One region of the Streptomyces araujoniae genome, then DNA from elsewhere that is predicted to be linked to it. Evidence: riboswitches for the same ligand, from Rfam matches in the RefSeq annotation. Region 1 holds a riboswitch; the other holds the start of a gene.
The links. Region 1 has a riboswitch for glycine ahead of gcvT (glycine cleavage system aminomethyltransferase GcvT). Riboswitches for the same ligand answer to the same signal wherever they lie in the genome.

Region 1 (10,323 bases):
CCGTCGACCTCCATGGAGCCGTACTGCGCGTCCGGGGAGCCGGCCGTGCCGTGCCAGAGCAGCATCCAGATCCGGCCGTCGGCGAGGGCCGCGAGCAGTTCCTCGTAGGCGTCGTAACGCCCGGGACCGACCTGGCGCAGCATGTGCTCGACCTTGCCGGCCGCCGCGGTGCCTGACGCACTCACCCTGGTCCCGCCCCTCATCGTTCCGTCCGACTCGCGCCGACGCTCCCGGGCACACGGGAGCGACCCCGCCATCAAACCAGCTTATGCGCCAGTTCTGACACCGGCTTGACGCCACGGTCCGCGGGTGCCCGCCCCGGGAGCCCTGCGAACGCGGCCGGTGCCCGCCGGGCCGCCGCTCCGTACGCGCCCGCCGGCGGCCCGTGCCGCCGGTCCGTTCAGTGGCCCTCGCGGCGGTAGAAGGGCCGCACCTTCTCCCGCATCCAGTCGCCGACCAGGTCGTCGGCCACGTCCAGCAGGACCAGGTTCACCGGCCACGGCACCTCGACGCGGCCGAGCGCCCGCCCCAGGGCGTCCATCGGGGCGTTGCCCGTACCGTCCCAGGAGGCGCACTCGACGCCGACGAAGAGGACGGGGTCGCCGCCCTCGATGCTGGCGAGGGCGCGGCGGGCGGTGGAGACCACGCCGGTGGCCTCGAACTCGGCGGAGACGGCGGTGAGGAGGTCGACCGGGTCGTGCTGCCAGTCCGGCTCGAACAGCCGTACGCGGCCGCCGGTGGCGGGTCCGTCCAGGGCGGTGCGCCCGGCCCGGCAGAGGTCGGCGACGGCGGGCGGGGGGACCGGTATGCCGACCGCGCCGCCCGGGTTCACCGCGATGCCGACCTGCGGGGGCAGCCCCCGGGCGAAGTCACGGGCGGGGGCCACGGCGAAGGACATGTGGCCGCCGACGCAGCTGAGGAACTGGCCCTCGGAGCTGAAGACCGGGACGTACGCGGCGCCCTCGATGTCCATCATCGGCAGGTCCAGGTCGGCGCTGGCGGGCGAGCCCCCGTTGGGCAGCGGCACCCAGACCGAGCTGCGGCCGAGCACCTCGACGAGGCGGGCGCCCGCGTCGGGGACGCCGAGGGAGGCGGCCAGCACCTCTTCCAGCTCGTTGGCGGGCCATATGTGCTGGGGGTTCGCCTGGGCCGGTGCCGGAATGTCCACGTCCTCGGTGCCTCTCTCCGCTGTCGTCGCTCGGCGCTGTCGCCTGTCGTCGCTCGGCGCTGTCGTCGCCCGGCCAGAACCTTAACCGGCGCGCGCGGCCGGGACCTCGCCGTCGGTGAAGGAGATCCGGCTCAGCGCGCTCGCCGCCGCGCGGTCCAGCAGGACCGCCGAACCGCAGCCGGCGAAGAGCACGCCCTGTTCGGTCGCGTGGAGCAGCCGGGCCACCGCGTGCCGGTGGCGGGCGAAGGCGTATCCGGAGACGCCCCGGCCGCGCTGCCGCTGGCCCTGCCGGGCGGTGGCGGGGTCCACGTCGAGGAGGATCAGATGGAGGAGGCGGCCCCGGCGGGCGGCGTGCCGGGCGAGCCAGCTCCGTACCCAGGTCTGCGTACCGCAGTCGTGGACGACGACGGACTCGCCGGAGCGCAGGGCGGCCCGGAGCCCGAGGTAGTGGGCGGCGCGGACCAGGGGGCGGTAGAGGGCGTAGGGGAGTAAGGGGGGCAGGGCGGCGGCCCAGCGGTCGCGGGCGTCCTGGGAGTCGATCGCCCGGCCGGTGACGGCCTGCCGGATCAGGGTGGACTTGCCGCCGCCGGGGAGCCCGGAGACGACGACGATGTCCCCGGCGGCGAAATCGAGGCTGTACGGAGCGTGGCCGGTGCGCCCGCGCAGATCCCGTACCACCGGCGCGGGCGAGGTGATCACCTCGCCCGGGGAGGCACCGTGCGGTGCGGCCCCTTCCGGTACGGCTGCGCCGGGCTGTGCGGGCATCGCGCCGTGCGCGACCCCGGCCGGTACCGACCGCTGCAACGCCATCGCCCATCCCCCTGCTGTCGGGCCGCCCACGCCTGCTCCTGAAGTGTAAAGAAACGGCAAGGCTCCACAACCGTTCCCGGCGTTCACCGACCCGTTGTGGACCGGCCTCCCCACTCCGGCGCAATGCGTGCGATGATGACCGCGCCAACTGCATACCGGCCGTTCGAATCCGCGCGGGAGAGTTCCGGCCACAGTGTGAGCCGGGCGCCGAAGGAGCAAGATCCTCCCTTGAATCTCTCAGGCCCCGTACCGCGTGGATGAGGCAGATCTGAAAAGCGGGCCGCCCCGGCGGCTCCACCCAAGGTGCAAGCCGACCCCCGCGACCGGGGGCATACCCCCCTGCGGGGCTATCGGCGAACCTCTCAGGTTCCGATGACAGATGGGGAGGATCTCCGTCCCGACGTCGTCATGCCCTGGAGCCATGCCCATGAGCACTGCCCCCCGTCTCACCGCCCTCGACGCGACTCACCGCTCGCTCGGCGCCACCATGACCGACTTCGCGGGCTGGGACATGCCCCTGCGGTACGCGAGCGAGCGCGACGAGCACAACGCCGTACGGACCCGGGCCGGGCTCTTCGACCTCTCGCACATGGGCGAGATCACCGTCACCGGCCCCGAGGCCGCGGCCTTCCTGAGCTACGCGCTGGTGGGCAACATCGCCACCGTCGGCAACGGCCGGGCCCGCTACACGATGATCGTCCAGGAGGACGGCGGGATCGTCGACGACCTGATCGTCTACCGGCTGGGCGAGACCGAGTACATGGTGGTCGCCAACGCGGGCAACGCCCAGATCGTGCTGGACGCGCTGACCGGGCGCGTCGGCGGCTTCGACGCCGAGGTGCGCGACGACCGGGACGCGTACGCGCTGCTCGCGGTCCAGGGCCCCGAGTCCCCCGCCATCATGAAGGCCGTCACCGACGCGGACCTGGACGGGCTGAAGTACTACGCGGGCCTGCCGGGCACGGTCGCCGGGGTCCCGGCGCTCATCGCCCGTACCGGCTACACCGGCGAGGACGGCTTCGAGCTGTTCGTCGCGCCCGAGCACGCCGAGGCCCTGTGGCAGGCGCTGACGGAGGCCGGTGCCCCGCACGGCCTGATCCCCTGCGGCCTCTCCTGCCGGGACACGCTGCGCCTGGAGGCGGGCATGCCGCTGTACGGGCACGAGCTGACGACGGCGCTCACCCCGTTCGACGCGGGTCTGGGCCGGGTGGTGAAGTTCGAGAAGGAGGGCGACTTCGTCGGGCGCGAGGCGCTGACGGCCGCCGCCGAGCGCGCCGAGACCGCCCCGCCGCGCAAGCTGGTCGGCCTGGTCGCCGAGGGCCGCCGGGTCCCGCGCGCGGGCTTCTCGGTGGTGGCGGACGGCAAGGTGATCGGCGAGGTCACCTCCGGCGCCCCCTCCCCCACCCTGGGCAAGCCGATCGCCATGGCGTACGTGGACGCGGCCTTCGCCGCCCCGGGCACCGAGGGCGTGGGCGTGGACATCCGGGGCACGCACGAGCCGTACGAGGTCGTCGCGCTGCCGTTCTACAAGCGCCAGAAGTGATATCCCGGAGGGAACGGGGCATTCCGATCCCTCCGCACCGGCGCGCAGGCGTCACGGAAGTGACGTACCTCCGTCTCACACCGTAAGACCACCGTTCATCAGCACTCCCCCGCGTACAGGAGAATTCAGGTCATGAGCAACCCCCAGCAGCTGCGGTACAGCAAGGAGCACGAGTGGCTGTCGGCCGTCGAGGACGGCGTGGCCACGATCGGCATCACGGAGTACGCGGCCAACGCGCTCGGTGACGTCGTCTACGCCCAGCTCCCGGAGGTCGGTGACACGGTGACCGCGGGCGAGACCTGCGGTGAGCTGGAGTCGACCAAGTCCGTCAGCGACCTGTACTCGCCGGTGACCGGTGAGGTGACGGCGTTCAACCAGGACGTCGTGGACGACCCCTCGCTGGTGAACTCCGCTCCCTTCGAGGGCGGCTGGCTGTTCAAGGTGCGCGTCACGGAGGAGCCGGCCGACCTGCTCTCCGCCGACGAGTACACCGCGTTCTCCGGCAACTGAGACCTTAAGGGACCCCCTGATGTCGCTTCTGAACTCCTCCCTCCACGAGCTGGACCCGGACGTCGCCGCCGCCGTCGACGCCGAGCTCCACCGTCAGCAGTCCACCCTCGAAATGATCGCCTCGGAGAACTTCGCTCCGGTCGCGGTCATGGAGGCGCAGGGCTCCGTCCTCACCAACAAGTACGCCGAGGGCTACCCGGGCCGCCGCTACTACGGTGGCTGTGAGCACGTCGACGTGGTCGAGCAGATCGCGATCGACCGGATCAAGGCCCTGTTCGGCGCCGAGGCCGCCAACGTCCAGCCGCACTCCGGTGCGCAGGCGAACGCCGCCGCGATGTTCGCGCTGCTGAAGCCGGGCGACACGATCATGGGCCTGAACCTGGCCCACGGCGGTCACCTGACCCACGGCATGAAGATCAACTTCTCCGGCAAGCTCTACAACGTGGTCCCGTACCACGTCGACGAGAGCGGCCTGGTGGACATGGAGGAGGTCGAGCGGCTCGCCAAGGAGTCCCAGCCGAAGCTGATCGTCGCCGGCTGGTCCGCCTACCCGCGCCAGCTGGACTTCGCCGCCTTCCGCCGGATCGCGGACGAGGTCGGCGCGTACCTCATGGTCGACATGGCCCACTTCGCGGGCCTGGTCGCGGCCGGGCTGCACCCCAACCCGGTGCCGCACGCCCACGTCGTCACCACCACCACGCACAAGACCCTCGGCGGTCCGCGCGGCGGCGTGATCCTCTCCACGCAGGAGCTGGCCAAGAAGATCAACTCGGCGGTCTTCCCGGGTCAGCAGGGCGGCCCGCTGGAGCACGTGATCGCGGCCAAGGCGGTCTCGTTCAAGATCGCGGCGGGCGAGGAGTTCAAGGAGCGCCAGCAGCGCACCCTGGACGGCGCCCGCATCCTGGCCGAGCGCCTGGTCCAGCCGGACGTCACCGAGGTGGGCGTCTCCGTCCTCTCCGGCGGCACCGACGTGCACCTGGTCCTGGTCGACCTGCGCAACTCCGAGCTGGACGGCCAGCAGGCCGAGGACCGGCTCCACGAGCTGGGCATCACGGTCAACCGGAACGCCATCCCGAACGACCCGCGCCCCCCGATGGTCACCTCGGGCCTGCGGATCGGCACCCCCGCGCTCGCCACCCGCGGCTTCGGCGCCGAGGACTTCGCGGAGGTCGCGGAGATCATCGCCGCCGCCCTCAAGCCGTCGTACGACGCGGACGACCTCAAGGCCCGCGTGGTGGCGCTGGCCGAGAAGTTCCCGCTGTACCCCGGCCTGAAGTAGCACCTGGCCTGCGGTTCCGCGCACCGAGACGGGGCACCGCGCACACTGAGGAGAGTGAGCGCGGTGCCCCGTTCCACGCCCCCGGTTCGAAGTTTTCACCCCGCTTGCCCCGCTTGTCCCCGCACCGCCCAGGCAGACAACGGCGTCTTCCAACCCCCCAAGGAGTCCTCCCGTGGCCATCTCGGTCTTCGACCTCTTCTCGGTCGGCATCGGCCCGTCCAGCTCCCACACGGTGGGCCCGATGCGGGCCGCCCGGATGTTCGCGCGCCGCCTGAAGAACGAGGGACTGCTCGCGCACACGACCTCGATACGCGCCGAGCTGTACGGCTCGCTCGGCGCGACCGGCCACGGCCACGGCACGCCGAAGGCGGTCCTGCTCGGCCTGGAGGGCGAGTCCCCGCAGACGGTCGACGTCGAGTCCGCCGACGCCCGGGTCGACGAGATCCGTTCCTCGGGCCGGATCAACCTGCTCGGCATGCACGAGATCGCCTTCGACTTCGACGAGGACCTGATCCTGCACCGCCGCAAGGCGCTCCCGTACCACGCCAACGGGATGACGATCTTCGCGTACGACACCGAGGGCGCCCCGGTCCTGGAGAAGACGTACTACTCGGTCGGCGGCGGCTTCGTGGTGGACGAGGACGCGGTGGCGGGCGAGAACCCGATCGTCCCGGACGACACGGCCCTGCGCCACCCGTTCCGCACGGGCGACGAGCTGCTCCGCCTGGCCCGCGAGACCGGCCTCTCCATCTCGCAGATGATGCTGGAGAACGAGCTGGCCTGGCGCACCGAGGCGGAGATCCGCGCGGGCCTGCTGGACATCTGGCGGGTCATGCAGGCCTGCGTCTCGCGCGGCATGACCCGCGAGGGGATCCTCCCCGGCGGCCTCAAGGTCCGCCGCCGCGCCGCCAACTCGGCCCGCCAGCTGCGCGCCGAGGGCGACCCGCAGGCCCACGCGATGGAGTGGATCACGCTCTACGCGATGGCGGTCAACGAGGAGAACGCGGCGGGCGGCCGCGTGGTCACCGCCCCCACCAACGGCGCGGCGGGCATCATCCCGGCCGTCCTGCACTACTACATGAACTTCGCCTCCCACGGCTGCACCGAGGCGGAGAAGGAGGACAGCGTCGTCCGCTTCCTCCTCGCCGCCGGCGCGATCGGCCTCCTCTTCAAGGAGAACGCCTCCATCTCCGGCGCCGAGGTCGGCTGCCAGGGCGAGGTCGGCTCGGCCTGCTCCATGGCCGCCGGCGCCCTCGCCGAGGTCCTGGGCGGCTCCCCCGAGCAGGTGGAGAACGCCGCCGAGATCGGCATGGAGCACAACCTCGGCCTGACCTGCGACCCGGTCGGCGGCCTCGTCCAGATCCCGTGCATCGAGCGCAACGGCATGGCGGCGGTGAAGGCCGTGACGGCGGCGAAGATGGCGCTGCGGGGCGACGGCAGCCACAAGGTCTCGCTGGACAAGGTCATCAAGACGATGAAGGAGACGGGCGCGGACATGTCCGTCAAATACAAGGAGACGGCCCGGGGCGGGCTGGCGGTGAACATCATCGAGTGCTAGGCGGAAGGGCCCTGACCAGCGCGTTCGTATCGTTCAGCGCCGGCGGGGCCCTCCCGCCCGGGCGTTCGCCCGAGGCACGCCGCACCGCGCCCGCCGGTTCCGCCCGTCAGGCGGGGGCGGGCACCGGGGCGGGCCGCAGGTGTCCGCTCCGTTCCAGACCGAGGACCGATGCGGCGCACAGCAGTCCGGTCACGGCCAGGCAGGCCCAGGGAAGCCACCCGACACCGGTGTCGAACACCTTGCCCACCAGCAGGTTTCCGCAGGAGATCACCAGGCCCGACACGGTGTTGTAGGCGCCGTAGTAGGTGGCCACCAGCCCGTCGCCGGACAGGCGTACCACGGTGTCCATCTCGAACGGATACAGCAGGGCCCCGCCCCACGCGAGCAGCGCCGCGCACCCGGCGAGCGCCACGGCGCCCGCCACCCGGCCCGTCGGTCCGGCCGTGGGGGCCGGGACCAGGGGGACGAAGGCCATGCCCATGAGGGCCAGACCGCCGGCGATGGCCCGCGGCCCCGACAGGGTCCGCTTCGCCCAGGCCGTCAGCCGCAGCTGTCCCGACAGCGCGGCCAGGGCCGAGACCGAGAACACCAGGGCCGTGACCGCGCCGGCCTGTTCACCGAACACCTCCCGGGCCCTGAGCGGCAGGGCGAGGTACACCTGGAAGGCCAGCACGTAGGAACCGGACATGGCCAGGGCGAAGAGCAGGAACGGCCGGTCGGCCGCGATGGACCGCCAGTCCGCCAGCACCGACCGCGGTGCTGCCCCCTCCGGCCGTTCGGCCGGTGGCCGCGCCGGCAGCGCCCGGCCCTGGAGCACCGCCAGGACCCCGAAGATCGCCGCCGAGACGAAGCAGACCAGCGTGAAGTCGAAGGCCAGCAGGGCGAGTCCGGCGAGCGGCCCCACGAGGATGCCCGCCTGGTAGAACACGTTGAAGACGGCGAACGCCTCCACCCGCTGCTCCTCCCCCGCGTCGGCGGCGAGGTAGGCGCGTACGGCGGGGTTGAACAGAGCACCCGCCAGCCCGGTCAGCGCGGAGGCCACCACCAGGCTCGGCAGGGTCTGTCCCACGGCCAGCAGGACGAACGCCACGGTCCGCAGCGCGCAGCCGGCCAGGATCATCGGCTTGCACCCGTAGCGGTCGGCCAGCGTCCCGCCGATGAGGAACATGCCCTGCTGGGACAGGTTCCGTACCCCCAGGACCAGGCCGACCGCCCACGCGGCCAGGCCGAGCCCGTCGGCGAGATGATCCGCCAGGTAGGGCATGAGCATGTAGAAGGCGAGGTTGATGGCGAACTGGTTGACCATCAGCAGCCGTGCGGGGGTGTCGAACGTGGCCCATCGGGCGTACAGCCGCTTCACCGGGCCACCACCGCGTCAGGTGACCGCCGCAGCGGGTCGACGACCTCCGTGCACCGCGTCCAACTGGTCGCCAGGCACTCGCCGTACGACGCGACCGTACGGGGTTCCTGCGGGGGCCGGTCCCCCAGCAGACCGTGCTGCTCGCACCAGGCGTCGTCGTAGACCGTGCCCAGGTACCGGTAGGGCCCGTCGGGGAACACGGCGACGATGCGCGTGCCCGGGGACATCGTGCGCGCCGCCCAGCCCGCGACCAGCGCCACGGCGCCCACGCTCCACCCGCCCGACGCATGGTGCCGGCGGGCGAGCTGACGGCACGCCCACACCGCCTCGGCGGGGGCGACCCAGTGCACCTCGTCGAAGGCCGCGTAGTCCACGTTCGCCGGATGGATGCTCGACCCCAGTCCGCGCATCAGCCGGGTGCCGGGCGGCTGGCCGAAGATCGCCGAGCCGACCGAGTCCACACCGATCACCCGCAGGCCGGGGGACGACTCGCGGAGCCCGGCCGCGATCCCGGCGGAGTGCCCCCCGGTCCCCACGGCCGCGACGAGCACGTCGACCCGGCCCACCTGGGCGGTCAACTCACCGGCCAGCGGCCGGTAGGCCGCCACGTTGTCCGGATTGGCGTACTGGTCGGGGCAGTACGCCCCCGGCCGGGCGGCCAGCAGCTCCGCGACCCGCTCCCGCCGGGCCTCCTGCCATCCACCGCGCGGGTGCGGGGCGTCGACCCGGTCGACCTGCGCGCCGAGGGAGCCCAGCAGGCGCACGACGGCGGGCTCCATCCCCGGGTCGGTCACGACCGTCACGGGGTGACCGTAGGTGAGTCCCGCCAGAGCCAGACCGAGCCCGAGCGTTCCGCTGGAGGACTCCACGATCGGAGCACCGCGGCGGAGCTCCCCGCGACCGCGTGCCCGGCGGATCATGTGCAGGGCGGGACGGTCCTTGATCCCGCCGGGGTTGCGGCCCTCCAGCTTGGCGAAGAACCCCTTGCCGGGCTGCGCGAACGGCTGGTCGATCCAGAGCAGAGGGGTGTTGCCGACGAGTTGGGCGGGACGCCGTGCCACGAGCGGGGGCGGGGCGAACGCGACCGGGGCCAGGGCCCCGGAGTCGTCGAGCAGGGAGACGTGGTGCATGAGGTGGCTCCTCCGCGCCGCTGAGGCGCGGCGCAGGCAGATGGCGGTGTGCGGGCGGTGGCGGGCACGCCTGCGGCGCGCCCGCCCTCCGGGGCGGGCGCGGGCGTGCGGGGGCACCGCTCCTACAGCCGCCAGACGCAGAGCAGGGAGGAGTCGAAGGGACGGGCCGGTACGGAAGGACGCGGTCCGGCCCCGCACGGCGTCCGCGACGGGCCCGTGACGGGTTCCGCCACCCGGACCCCGTCGGCCGACGGGCCGGTCGGAGCGTCGTCCGCCGCCCGTGGGCGGTCGACGGAGTGGTCCATGTGACCGTGGTGGTCGTGCTCGTGGAACGGGACGACCCGTTCGGCCGGGGAGTGCGGAGCGTGCCCGCCGGAAGCCGCCGCTGCCGGCCACACCTCGTGCGGAACGGCCCCCGGTGAGGCGTGTGCCGCTCCGGCGAGGTGAGCGGTGACGAGGATGGCCAGCAACGGCAGCAGCACGGACCGGAACGGCCGGAACCGCTGGAGCCGACACCGCCACCTCAAGACCATTCACGAAGAGTATCCGGACCGCTACACCTGGCGATGTCACCGTCCGGTGGATCACCCGTACGAGGGCCCGGCCTCCCGGGGCAGACCGGCATGGCCGCCCGGCCCCGCCCGCTGCCCCGGCGCCTCTGGTGCGGGGGGCTCCGGACGGTCGGCAGGAGGGTGCCGTACTCCACCGTCGGACGAGGGACACATGCGCGACCGCGACAGGGCGAGGACGACCGGAGCCGACAAGGACCGGGCGGCGGGCCGGCAGGCGGCCGCCGGGCCGCCGGTGGTCCGGGCGCGCCGAGGTGGGGGCGCGGCGCGTCCGGGATCATGATGAGCCCCTGGCTGGAGATCGGCCTGCCCTGATCCGGGACGCGGTGGTGCTCCGACGGTCCGGTCCGCTCGGGGTGCCGGACCGTTTCGGGCCCGGACGCGGTGAGGCGCCGA
Region 2 (10,323 bases), 4.8 Mb from region 1:
GCTCTCCCTCGTGGACGAGCTGGGCCGGATCATCGAGGACGACCGGGCCCTGCTGGTGATGCTGGACCTCGTCGCGGCCGAGCGGCGCAGCGGACGGGTCGCCCTGCCGGTGACCACCACGCGGGTGGCCGAGCAGGTGGCCGCGTACCACGGCACACAGGTGGAATGGACGACCACCTCGCCCGACGACCTGACCAGGGTGGGCCGCGAGGAAACCACCATCTTCGGGGGAGACGGGCGCGGCGGGTTCATCGTTCCCGAATTCAGCAGCGTCTTCGACGGGACGGCCGCCTTCGTCCGGCTGATCGGTCTCGTCGCGCGGACCCAGCTCACCCTGAGCCAGATCGACGCCCGCATTCCCCGGGCCCATGTCCTGCGCCGGGACCTCGCGACGCCCTGGGCGGTCAAGGGGCTCGTCATGCGCCGGGTCGTGGAGGCGGCCGGGGACCGCAGCGTGGACACCACCGACGGCGTCCGGGTGGTCGAGGCGGACGGACGGTGGATCATGGTGCTGCCGGACCGGGCGGAGGCCGTCACCCATCTGTGGGCGGAGGGCCCGGACGACGCCTCGGCGCAGGCGCTGCTCGACGAGTGGTCCGCCGTCGTGGAGAGCGCGGGCGAGTGACCTGCTGAGGCCGGTGCGCCGGAACTCCCCGTCGGGGGCGTTCCGGTGCACCGGTGGGGCCATTCGGCGGCAGCCGTGGTGACGTGCGACGATGTGCGGCATGTCGCAGCAGCCCCCCGATCGGAGCACATCCTCGCCGCCCGCACGCCCCGACGCCTCCATGTCGCTGCTGAACAACGTGATGGACCACAGCCTCGACGAGGGGTACGCGGAGGCCTCGGCCCGCCGCAAGGCCGACGGGAGCGCCGGGCTGCCCCGCACGCTCAGGTCGAAGCTGTGGCTCGCCGCCGGTCTGGTGGTGGCCGCCCTCGTGGTGACCCTCGGTGCCGCCGAGGCGCGGGTCTCCGCCCCGGTCGTCGCCAAGGAGCGCGAGGAGCTGATCGACCGGATCAACGCCGAGACGCGGGCCGCCGACACCCTGGAGTCCGAGGTCGACGGGCTCCGCCACGATGTCGGCGAGCGGCAGCGCAAGGCCCTGGAGCGGCACGGCGGGGACCAGGGGGAGCTGGTGGCCCTGCTCTCCGGGGCGACCCCGGTGGAAGGGCCCGGGGTCAAACTCGTCGTGGACGACGCCAAGAACACCGACCAGGGCGGTGGCGGGCCCCGGGAGTCGTCGAGCTTCGCCGACACCGGCCGGGTCCGCGACCGGGACATGCAGCGGGTCGTCAACGGTCTCTGGGAGGCCGGCGCCGAGGCCATCGCCATCAATGGGCAAAGGCTGACGGCACTGTCGGCGATCCGCGCCGCGGGCGACGCCATACTGGTCGACAACCGACCGCTGGTCCCGCCGTACACGGTGCTCGCGGTGGGGGACGGGAAGAACCTCGCCGCCGCGTTCCGGGAGACCGCCGACGGCCAGTACCTCAACGCGCTCAAGGAGAGCTTCGACATCCGCACCAGCTTGTCCGATCAGGCGAAGGTGCGGCTGCCCGCAGCCCCCAGCCTGATCGTCCGTACAGCAGAGCCGAAGGCCGCCGGCAGTGATGCGGCAGAATCAGGGAAGGGCACATCGTGATCGCCGTACTGGGCCTCGTCGTGGGAGTCGTGGTCGGACTGTTGGTCCGGCCCGAGGTACCGGCGGTGGTCGAGCCCTATCTCCCGATCGCCGTGGTCGCCGCGCTGGACGCGGTCTTCGGAGGTCTGCGGGCCATGCTCGACGGCATCTTCGTCGACAAGGTCTTCGTGGTGTCGTTCCTCTCCAACGTCGTCGTCGCCGCGCTGATCGTGTTCCTCGGCGACAAACTGGGTGTCGGCGCTCAGCTCTCCACCGGTGTGGTGGTCGTGCTCGGCATCCGGATCTTCTCCAACGCCGCCGCGATCCGCCGGCACGTCTTCCGGGCTTGAGGCCGATGAACCACGACGAGAACCCCCGCGGCGAACAGCCGGAACAGCCGAAAGCCGTCCCGCCCGCCGCTCAGGACGCCCCCGCGCGGCCGCCCGCGGCCGAGGAGGTCTCGGGACGCCAGCGCCTGCTGGCGGGCCTGTGGCCGCCGCGGGTGAGCCGGGCCCAACTCATCGTCGCCGTGCTGCTGTTCGGGCTCGGTCTGGGGCTGGCCATCCAGGTGCGGTCCACCGGGGACGACAGCGCCCTGCGCGGGGCGCGCCAGGAGGACTTGGTCCGGATCCTCGACGAGGTCGACGACCGCACCCAGCGCCTGGAGGACGAGAAGCAGCGCCTGGACGACCAGCGCACCGAGCTGGAGAACAGCTCCGACCAGGCCGAGGAGGCCCGGAAGCAGACGCTGGAGAAGGAACGGCAGCTGGGGATCCTCGCGGGTACGGTGGCGGCCCAGGGGCCCGGGATCACGCTGACGATCGGCGACCCGTCCGGCGCGGTCGCGGCCGACAAGCTCCTCGACACCGTCCAGGAGCTGCGCGCGGCCGGGGCCGAGGCCATCGAGGTCAACGGGGTCCGCGTGGTGGCCGATACGTACTTCGCCGGTGAGGGGGGTGACATCCAGGTGGACGGCAAGAAGATCGAAGCACCGTACGAGTTCAAGGTCATCGGCAAGCCGCAGGACCTGGAGCCCGCCCTCAACATTCCCGGCGGTGTGGTGCAGACGCTGGAGAAGGAGCAGGCCACCGCCGTGGTGGAGCGCTCCGAGGACATCGTCGTCGACGCCTTGCGAGCGGCGAAGCGGCCTGACTACGCTCGGTCGTCGTCCCCGTGATCGCGCCGGGCCGGAGTGCCGGTCGACGAGGGCGGGGGGTTGCGGGGGGTCGGCGCACCGGATTGGTGGTGCGTGGTGGAAACTGTCGGGTGGATACGGACGTTGTGAAGATGTCCGGGTCGGCAGGTGTGTTCATTCAGGGTTCGTCCTGCCCCACGGGCGGGTCTATGTCGGTCAAGGGGAATCGCCCGTGAAGTTGTTTGCGAAGTTGTTCGGGAAGAGCGCACGCGAGGACAGCAACAGTGCTGCCCGCCACCGCGCTCCGCGCCACGGCCAGGGCGGGGAGCAGGAGGCGGAGCGCCCGCTCTTCCGCGATGAGGTGTCCGGTGGCGGTGCTCCGGGTGCTCCCGGCGTGTCGTCCGTTGACCCTGCCGGTGCCGGGCGCATAGGTTTCGGCGAACCATCAGCCGCGAGTACGGGTGGAGGGTTCACCCCGGAGGGCTCGTCGATGCCGGTCTGTACGAGGTGCGGCCACCGCAACGCGGAGGCCAGCCGATTCTGCTCCAACTGCGGTACGCCGCTGCGGGGCGGTGTCCCCGAGCGTGCCTCGGAGACGACGTCCACGATCTCGATCTCCGGTCTCGAGGCGTACGACGCCGAGGCGACGGGCCAGACGGCCCTGCCCTCGCTCTCCCCGGAGGCCCAGGCCGCCGTCGACGCGCTCCCCGGTGGCTCGGCGCTCCTGGTCGTGCGCCGCGGCCCGAACTCCGGCAGCCGTTTCCTGCTCGACAGCGATCTCACGACCGCCGGCCGGCACCCCCAGAGCGACATCTTCCTCGACGACGTGACCGTGTCGCGGCGTCATGTGGAGTTCCACAGGGGTCCGGACGGTAGCTTCACCGTGGGTGACGTCGGCAGTCTCAACGGCACCTATGTCAACCGTGAGCGCATCGATTCGGTCCTGCTGTCCAACGGCGACGAAGTCCAGATCGGGAAGTACCGCCTGGTCTTCTATGCGAGCCCGCGGGGCGTGTGACCAGCCCTCGGAACCGTCCGGGGGGACCCCCAGGAAGGCCCATGCTGCGAACACCGACAGGCGGTGCCGGTGACGGCACCGCCACCGCGGACGCGCGCTGGGTGAGCATCGGTACGGTGCTCACCCGGCTGCGCGAAGAGTTTCCGGAAGTCACGATCTCCAAGATCCGCTTCCTGGAGGCCGAGGGGCTCGTCGAGCCGCAGCGGACTCCGTCCGGCTACCGGAAGTTCGCCCCCGGTGACGTGGAGCGGCTGGCCCAGGTCCTCCGGATGCAGCGGGACCACTATCTGCCGCTCAAGGTCATCCGGGAGCACCTGGACGCCCTGGCCCGGGGTGAGCAGCCCGTGTTGCCCTCACCGGGCACACAGCGGGATCTGGGCGAGGGTGTGTGGGAGTCCGGACCCGGGGCGGCGACCGCCGCCCGGATCGGGCGTCCCGAGCTGCTGGCGGCCGCCCAGGTCGACGAGGAGCAGCTGGCGGAGTGGGAGTCCTACGGGCTCATCGTCGCGGCTCCCGAGGGCGGCTACGACGCCGAGATGGTGACCGTGGCGCGGCTGGTGGCCGACCTCGGCCGCTTCGGCCTGGAGCCGCGCCATCTGCGGGCCATGCGGGCCTCCGCCGACCGTGAGGCCGGTCTGGTCGAGCAGCTGGTCGCGCCGCTGCGCCTGCACCGCAATCCGCAGACCAGGGCGCACGCCGAGGCGACGGCGAACGAGCTGGCGGAACTCTCCGTACGGCTGCACGCCGCGCTCGTCCAGACCGCTCTGCGCAGCCGTCTGCACTGAGGTCGGCGGAGCCCGACTACCCAAACATGGCGAGCACGTCCTAGGGTTGCTGTGTGAACGAGCTCGACGTTGTCGGTGTCCGGGTGGAAATGCCCTCCAACCAACCGATCGTTCTCCTGCGTGAAGTGGGAGGCGACCGGTACCTCCCCATTTGGATCGGTCCGGGGGAGGCGACCGCCATTGCCTTCGCCCAGCAGGGCATGGCTCCGGCCAGGCCGCTGACCCATGACCTGTTCAAGGATGTGCTCGAGGCCGTGGGCCAGGAGCTGACCGAGGTCCGGATCACGGACCTCCGCGAAGGGGTCTTCTACGCGGAGCTGGTCTTCGCCAGCGGGGTCGAGGTGAGCGCCCGGCCGTCCGACGCCATAGCGCTCGCCCTGCGCACCGGCACGCCGATCTACGGCAGTGACGGTGTGCTGGACGACGCCGGCATCGCGATCCCCGACGAGCAGGAGGACGAGGTGGAGAAGTTCCGCGAATTCCTCGACCAGATCTCACCGGAGGACTTCGGGACCAACAGCCAGTGACGCTCCCGCAGGGGGTTTTGTCAGCGCATTCGAGAAGCCTTTCCCGGAAGCCGGACACGGGAAACCACCCTCAGGGTGATTATCACTCGGCGTGCCGAGTGTGGCGATCGTTGACGCACCCCCAGTGACTGCCTACCTTCGAGTGGGCAGGTCAAGGACGGAGGTCGGCGTGAGAAGCAGCGGCGACGGTACGGCGGCGGGTGGGCCGTATCCGCAGCACGGCAGTGGAGCCGACCACGCCATCAGGCAGCCGGCTGCGCCGGCCGCGGTGGCGACGGACGGCGTGGCAGCGGCGAGCGATATCGGCTATCGCGGACCGACGGCGTGCGCGGCGGCGGGGATCACCTACCGCCAGCTGGACTACTGGGCGCGTACGGGGCTGGTGGAGCCGAGCGTCCGGCCGGCCTACGGGTCGGGGACCCAGCGTCTCTACAGTTTCCGGGACGTGGTCCTCCTCAAGATCGTCAAGCGGTTCCTGGACACCGGGGTCGCGCTGCAGAACATCCGCACCACGGTCCAGCACCTGCGGGCCCGGGGCTTCCAGGACCTCGAACGCATGACGCTGATGAGCGACGGGGCGACGGTCTACGAGTGCTCCTCGCCGGACGAGGTCGTCAGCCTCCTCCAGGGCGGTCAGGGAGTCTTCGGGATCGCCGTGGGCGTCGTCTGGCGGGATGTGGACACGGCGCTCTCCCAGCTCCACGGCGAGCGGGTCGACACCGGTGAGACCCTCATCGGGCACAACCCGGCCGACGAGCTGGCCCGGCGCCGCAACCGCGCCGGATGAGCCGCTGAGCGGACGGAACGGAAACGGGGCGGCCCGGCACTCCACGGAGTGCCGGGCCGCCCCGTTGTCAGTGGCGTAGGGCAGCATCGGAGGTGTGAGACCCGCGCCGACCATCCTCCACCTGGACATGGATGCCTTCTACGCCTCGGCGGAGCAGGCGGCCAAGCCCAGCCTGCGCGGGAAGGCCGTCGTCGTGGGCGGTCTGGGCCCCCGGGGCGTGGTCGCCACCGCCTCGTACGAAGCACGTGTCCTCGGCGTCCACTCCGCGATGCCGACGGCCCAGGCGCGGCGGCTCGCGCCGAACGCCGCCTATCTGGTGCCCCGCTTCCAGCTGTACCGGTCGGTGAGCGAGCAGGTCATGGAGCTGCTGGGGCGGCTCTCGCCGCTGGTCGAGCCGCTGAGCCTGGACGAGGCCTTCGTCGACCTGGAGGCGGGCGGGACCGCCGACGACTCGGCCTCGGCCCGCGGCACCGGGGAGCGGCTGCGTACGGCCATCCGGGCGGTGACCGGGCTGAGCGGATCGGTCGGTCTCGCCGGCTCCAAGATGCTCGCCAAGATCGCCTCCGAGCAGGCCAAGCCGGACGGGCTGGTGCTCATAGAGCCCGGCACCGAGCGTGAGCTGCTGGCCCCCATGCCCGTACGGACGCTGCCCGGCGTCGGCCCCGCCACCGGGGACCACCTCCGGCGCGCCGGGATGACGACGGTCCACGACCTGGCGGAGGCGGGCGAGGACGAGCTCGTACGGCTGGTCGGCAAGGCCCATGGGCACGGGCTCTACCGGATGGCGCTCGGGCTCGACGACCGGCCGGTGGTCGCCGAGCGGGACGCCAAGTCCGTATCGGTCGAGGACACCTTCGACGTGGACCTGCACGACCGGGTGCGGGTGCGCGCGGAGGTGGAGCGGCTGGCCGTGCGGTGCGTGGAGCGGCTGCGGGCCGCCCACCGGTCGGGGCGCACGGTGGTGCTCAAGGTCCGCCGGTACGACTTCTCCACCCTGACCCGCTCCGAGACCCTCCGGGGCCCCACGGACGACCCCACGGTGGTCCGTGAGGCGGCCGGGCGGCTGCTGGAGGCCGTCGACACCACCGGGGGCGTACGGCTGCTCGGGGTGGGCGTCACGGGGCTCGCGGACTTCACCCAGGAGGATCTGTTCGCACAGGCCGCGGACGCCCGGGAGCTGGCCGAGCGGGTGCGGGAGCCGGAGCGGCAGGCTCCGGAGAGCGGCGCGGAAGGGGCCGGGCCCGCCGCCGACGAGGAGCCCGAGAGCGCCGAGCAGCTCGCCGCCCGGCGCTGGCCCGCCGGACACGACGTCCACCACGCGGCGCACGGGCACGGCTGGGTGCAGGGGAGCGGGGTGGGGCGGGTGACCGTGCGGTTCGAGGAGCCCGGCGGGCCGGTCGGCCGGGTCCGCACGTTCCGGATCGACGACCCGGAGCTGACGCCGGCCGACCCGCTGCCGCTGGTCCGCGACCCGGTCGACTACTCCTCCTGGCCGGCCAGCCTGCCGAAGTCGCGGTCGGGACCGGTCTCCGCGGCCGGGGAGGAGTCCAGACCGTAGTGCCGGTAGAGCTGCAGCTCCTGCTCCGGGGAGAGGTGCCGGCCGACGCCGAAGTCCGGGGCGCCCTTGATCAGCGCGCGGTCGAAGGGGATCCGCAGGGTGTCGTCGACGAACTCGCTGGGTTCCAGCGGGACGAACGCGTCCCGGCTGAAGAGGCCGGTGCGCACGGCCGCCCACTCGGGCACACCGGTCGCGTCGTCCAGATAGACCTCATCCACCGTTCCGATCTTGGTGCCCTTGCGATCGAACGCCTTGCGGCCGATCAGGCGGCGCGGATCGATATCGGTCTGCACGGTGCCTCCCACTGGTCGCCACTGCTCAAGGGTGGTTCCCGGTCCCTCCAGGGGCCCCTCTCGCTCCACCAGGACCAAGACAAGTGCAGATCCGTGGCGTCGGCCACTCGAGGACTCCGCGGGGATGGCCGCTGGTAGGCTGGCACGTGGCTGCTGACCCCGTGCGGGAGAGTCCTCCGGTGCAGAATCCGGAGGCGCCGAAGGAGCAAATCCTCCCCGGAATCTCTCAGGCCCCCGTACCGCACGGACGAGGTCACTCTGGAAAGCAGGGCGGGTTCGTGCGGGCGCAGGCCGGGACGGACTCGACCCTCACCGACGGTGAAAGCCGGCACGCCCCCCGGGCGGGCCGGTGAAGCTCTCAGGTTGAGATGACAGAGGGGGAGGCCGTCCGGGCACCCGCGCCGTGGTGCCCCTCGCAGGTCGTGACAGACCAGGAGGCCTCCACCATGACCCCCCGTCGCACTCCGCTCTCCCAGCTGGAGCAGGGCATTCCGTTCGAGCAGCGCCACATAGGCCCCGACGCCGGGGCCCAGGCGAAGATGCTCGCCCAGGTCGGCTACGGCTCCCTCGACGAGCTGACCGCCGCCGCGGTGCCCGATGTGATCAAGAGTGCGGAGGCCCTGGACCTTCCCTCGGCCCGCACCGAGGCGGAGGTGCTGGCCGAGCTGCGCTCGCTGGCCGACCGCAACAAGGTCCTCGCCCCGATGATCGGCCTCGGCTACTACGGCACCTTCACGCCGCCGGTCATCCTGCGCAACGTCATGGAGAACCCCGCCTGGTACACGGCCTACACGCCGTACCAGCCGGAGATCTCCCAGGGCCGCCTGGAGGCCCTGCTCAACTTCCAGACGGTGGTCGCCGACCTCACCGGGCTGCCCACCTCCGGCGCCTCCCTGCTCGACGAGGGCACCGCCGCCGCCGAGGCCATGGCGCTCTCCCGGCGCGTGGGCAAGGTCAAGAACGGCGTCTTCCTGGTCGACGCCGACACCCTGCCCCAGACCGTCGCGGTGATCCAGACCCGCGCCGAGCCGACCGGTGTCGAGGTCGTCGTCGCGGATCTCAGCGAGGGCATCCCCGCCGAGATCGCGGAGCGCGGCGTCTTCGGCGTCCTGCTCCAGTACCCGGGCGCCTCCGGGGCCGTCCGCGCCATCGAGCCCGTCATCGAGCAGGCCCACGAGCTGGGCGCGATCGTCACCGTCGCCGCCGACCTGCTGGCCCTCACCCTGCTGACCTCGCCCGGCGCGCTCGGCGCCGACATCGCGGTCGGCACCACCCAGCGCTTCGGCGTGCCCATGGGCTTCGGCGGCCCGCACGCCGGCTTCATGGCCGTCCGCGAGAAGTTCGCCCGCTCCCTGCCCGGCCGCCTCGTCGGTGTCTCCGTCGACGCGGACGGCAACAAGGCCTACCGCCTCGCCCTCCAGACCCGCGAGCAGCACATCCGCCGCGAGAAGGCCACCAGCAACATCTGTACGGCACAGGTGCTGCTCGCCGTCATGGCCGGGATGTACGCCGTCTACCACGGCCCCGACGGGCTGCGCACGATCGCCCGCCGCACCCACCGGTACGCCACGATCCTCGCCGAGGGCCTGCGTGCCGCCGGTGCGGAGGTCGTGCACGGTTCCTTCTTCGACACCCTGACCGTGCGGGTGCCCGGCAAGGCCGCCGACGTCGTCGCGGACGCCCGTGAACGCGGGGTCAACCTCCGCCGCATCGACGCCGACCACGTCTCCGTCGCCTGCGACGAGACCACCACCCGCGCCCAGATCGCCGCCGTGTGGGCCGCCTTCGGCGCCGACGGCGACATCGAGGCGCTGGACGGCTCGGCCGCCGACGCGCTGCCCGGGACGCTGCTGCGCTCCGACGACATCCTGACCCACCCGGTCTTCCACCAGCACCGCTCCGAGACCGCGATGCTGCGCTACCTGCGCAAGCTCGCCGACCGCGACTACGCGCTGGACCGGGGCATGATCCCGCTCGGCTCCTGCACCATGAAGCTGAACGCGACCGCCGAGATGGAGTCCATCACCTGGCCCGAGTTCGGCGCGCTGCACCCCTTCGCCCCGGCCGACCAGGCCCAGGGCTTCCTCACGCTCATCCGTGAGCTGGAGGAGCGCCTGGCCGAGGTCACCGGTTACGACGCCGTCTCCATCCAGCCCAACGCCGGCTCCCAGGGCGAGTTCGCGGGCCTGCTCGCCGTGCGCGCGTACCACCGGGCCAACGGAGACGACCAGCGCACCGTCTGCCTGATCCCCTCCTCCGCGCACGGCACCAACGCCGCCAGCGCGGTCATGGCCGGCATGAAGGTCGTCGTGGTGAAGACCGCCGACGACGGCGAGGTCGACGTCGCGGACCTGCGCGCCAAGATCGAGCAGTACCGCGACGAGCTGGCCGTCCTCATGATCACCTACCCGTCGACGCACGGCGTCTTCGAGGAGCACGTCGCGGACATCTGCGGCGAGGTGCACGACGCGGGCGGCCAGGTCTACGTGGACGGCGCCAACCTCAACGCGCTCGTCGGGCTCGCCAAGCCCGGCAAGTTCGGCGGCGACGTCTCGCACCTGAACCTGCACAAGACCTTCTGCATCCCGCACGGCGGCGGCG

Region 2: linked by a shared signal. The riboswitch ahead of gcvP (aminomethyl-transferring glycine dehydrogenase) and the one ahead of gcvT (glycine cleavage system aminomethyltransferase GcvT) in region 1 are both predicted to bind glycine.

What each region holds. Positions count from the first base shown of each region.
Region 1 covers NZ_CP194070.1:5,662,418-5,672,740, reverse strand. The annotation lists gene ACQ9ZG_RS24560 (enhanced serine sensitivity protein SseB C-terminal domain-containing protein) at 1-143, opposite strand, end outside; gene ACQ9ZG_RS24555 (enhanced serine sensitivity protein SseB) at 401-1,168, opposite strand; gene ACQ9ZG_RS24550 (AAA family ATPase) at 1,250-1,978, opposite strand; glycine riboswitch at 2,143-2,240, shown strand; gene gcvT (glycine cleavage system aminomethyltransferase GcvT) at 2,406-3,521, shown strand; gene gcvH (glycine cleavage system protein GcvH) at 3,654-4,031, shown strand; gene glyA (serine hydroxymethyltransferase) at 4,051-5,310, shown strand; gene ACQ9ZG_RS24530 (L-serine ammonia-lyase) at 5,483-6,868, shown strand; gene ACQ9ZG_RS24525 (MDR family MFS transporter) at 6,975-8,228, opposite strand; gene ACQ9ZG_RS24520 (PLP-dependent cysteine synthase family protein) at 8,225-9,358, opposite strand; gene ACQ9ZG_RS24515 (hypothetical protein) at 9,481-9,840, opposite strand.
Region 2 covers NZ_CP194070.1:893,175-903,497, reverse strand. The annotation lists gene ACQ9ZG_RS03705 (mannose-1-phosphate guanyltransferase) at 1-625, shown strand, start outside; gene ACQ9ZG_RS03700 (DUF881 domain-containing protein) at 726-1,640, shown strand; gene ACQ9ZG_RS03695 (small basic family protein) at 1,637-1,969, shown strand; gene ACQ9ZG_RS03690 (DUF881 domain-containing protein) at 1,975-2,796, shown strand; gene ACQ9ZG_RS03685 (FHA domain-containing protein) at 2,987-3,772, shown strand; gene ftsR (transcriptional regulator FtsR) at 3,814-4,557, shown strand; gene ACQ9ZG_RS03675 (bifunctional nuclease family protein) at 4,611-5,084, shown strand; gene ACQ9ZG_RS03670 (MerR family transcriptional regulator) at 5,254-5,871, shown strand; gene ACQ9ZG_RS03665 (DNA polymerase IV) at 5,966-7,429, shown strand; gene ACQ9ZG_RS03660 (PRC-barrel domain-containing protein) at 7,351-7,722, opposite strand; glycine riboswitch at 7,877-7,974, shown strand; gene gcvP (aminomethyl-transferring glycine dehydrogenase) at 8,169-10,323, shown strand, end outside.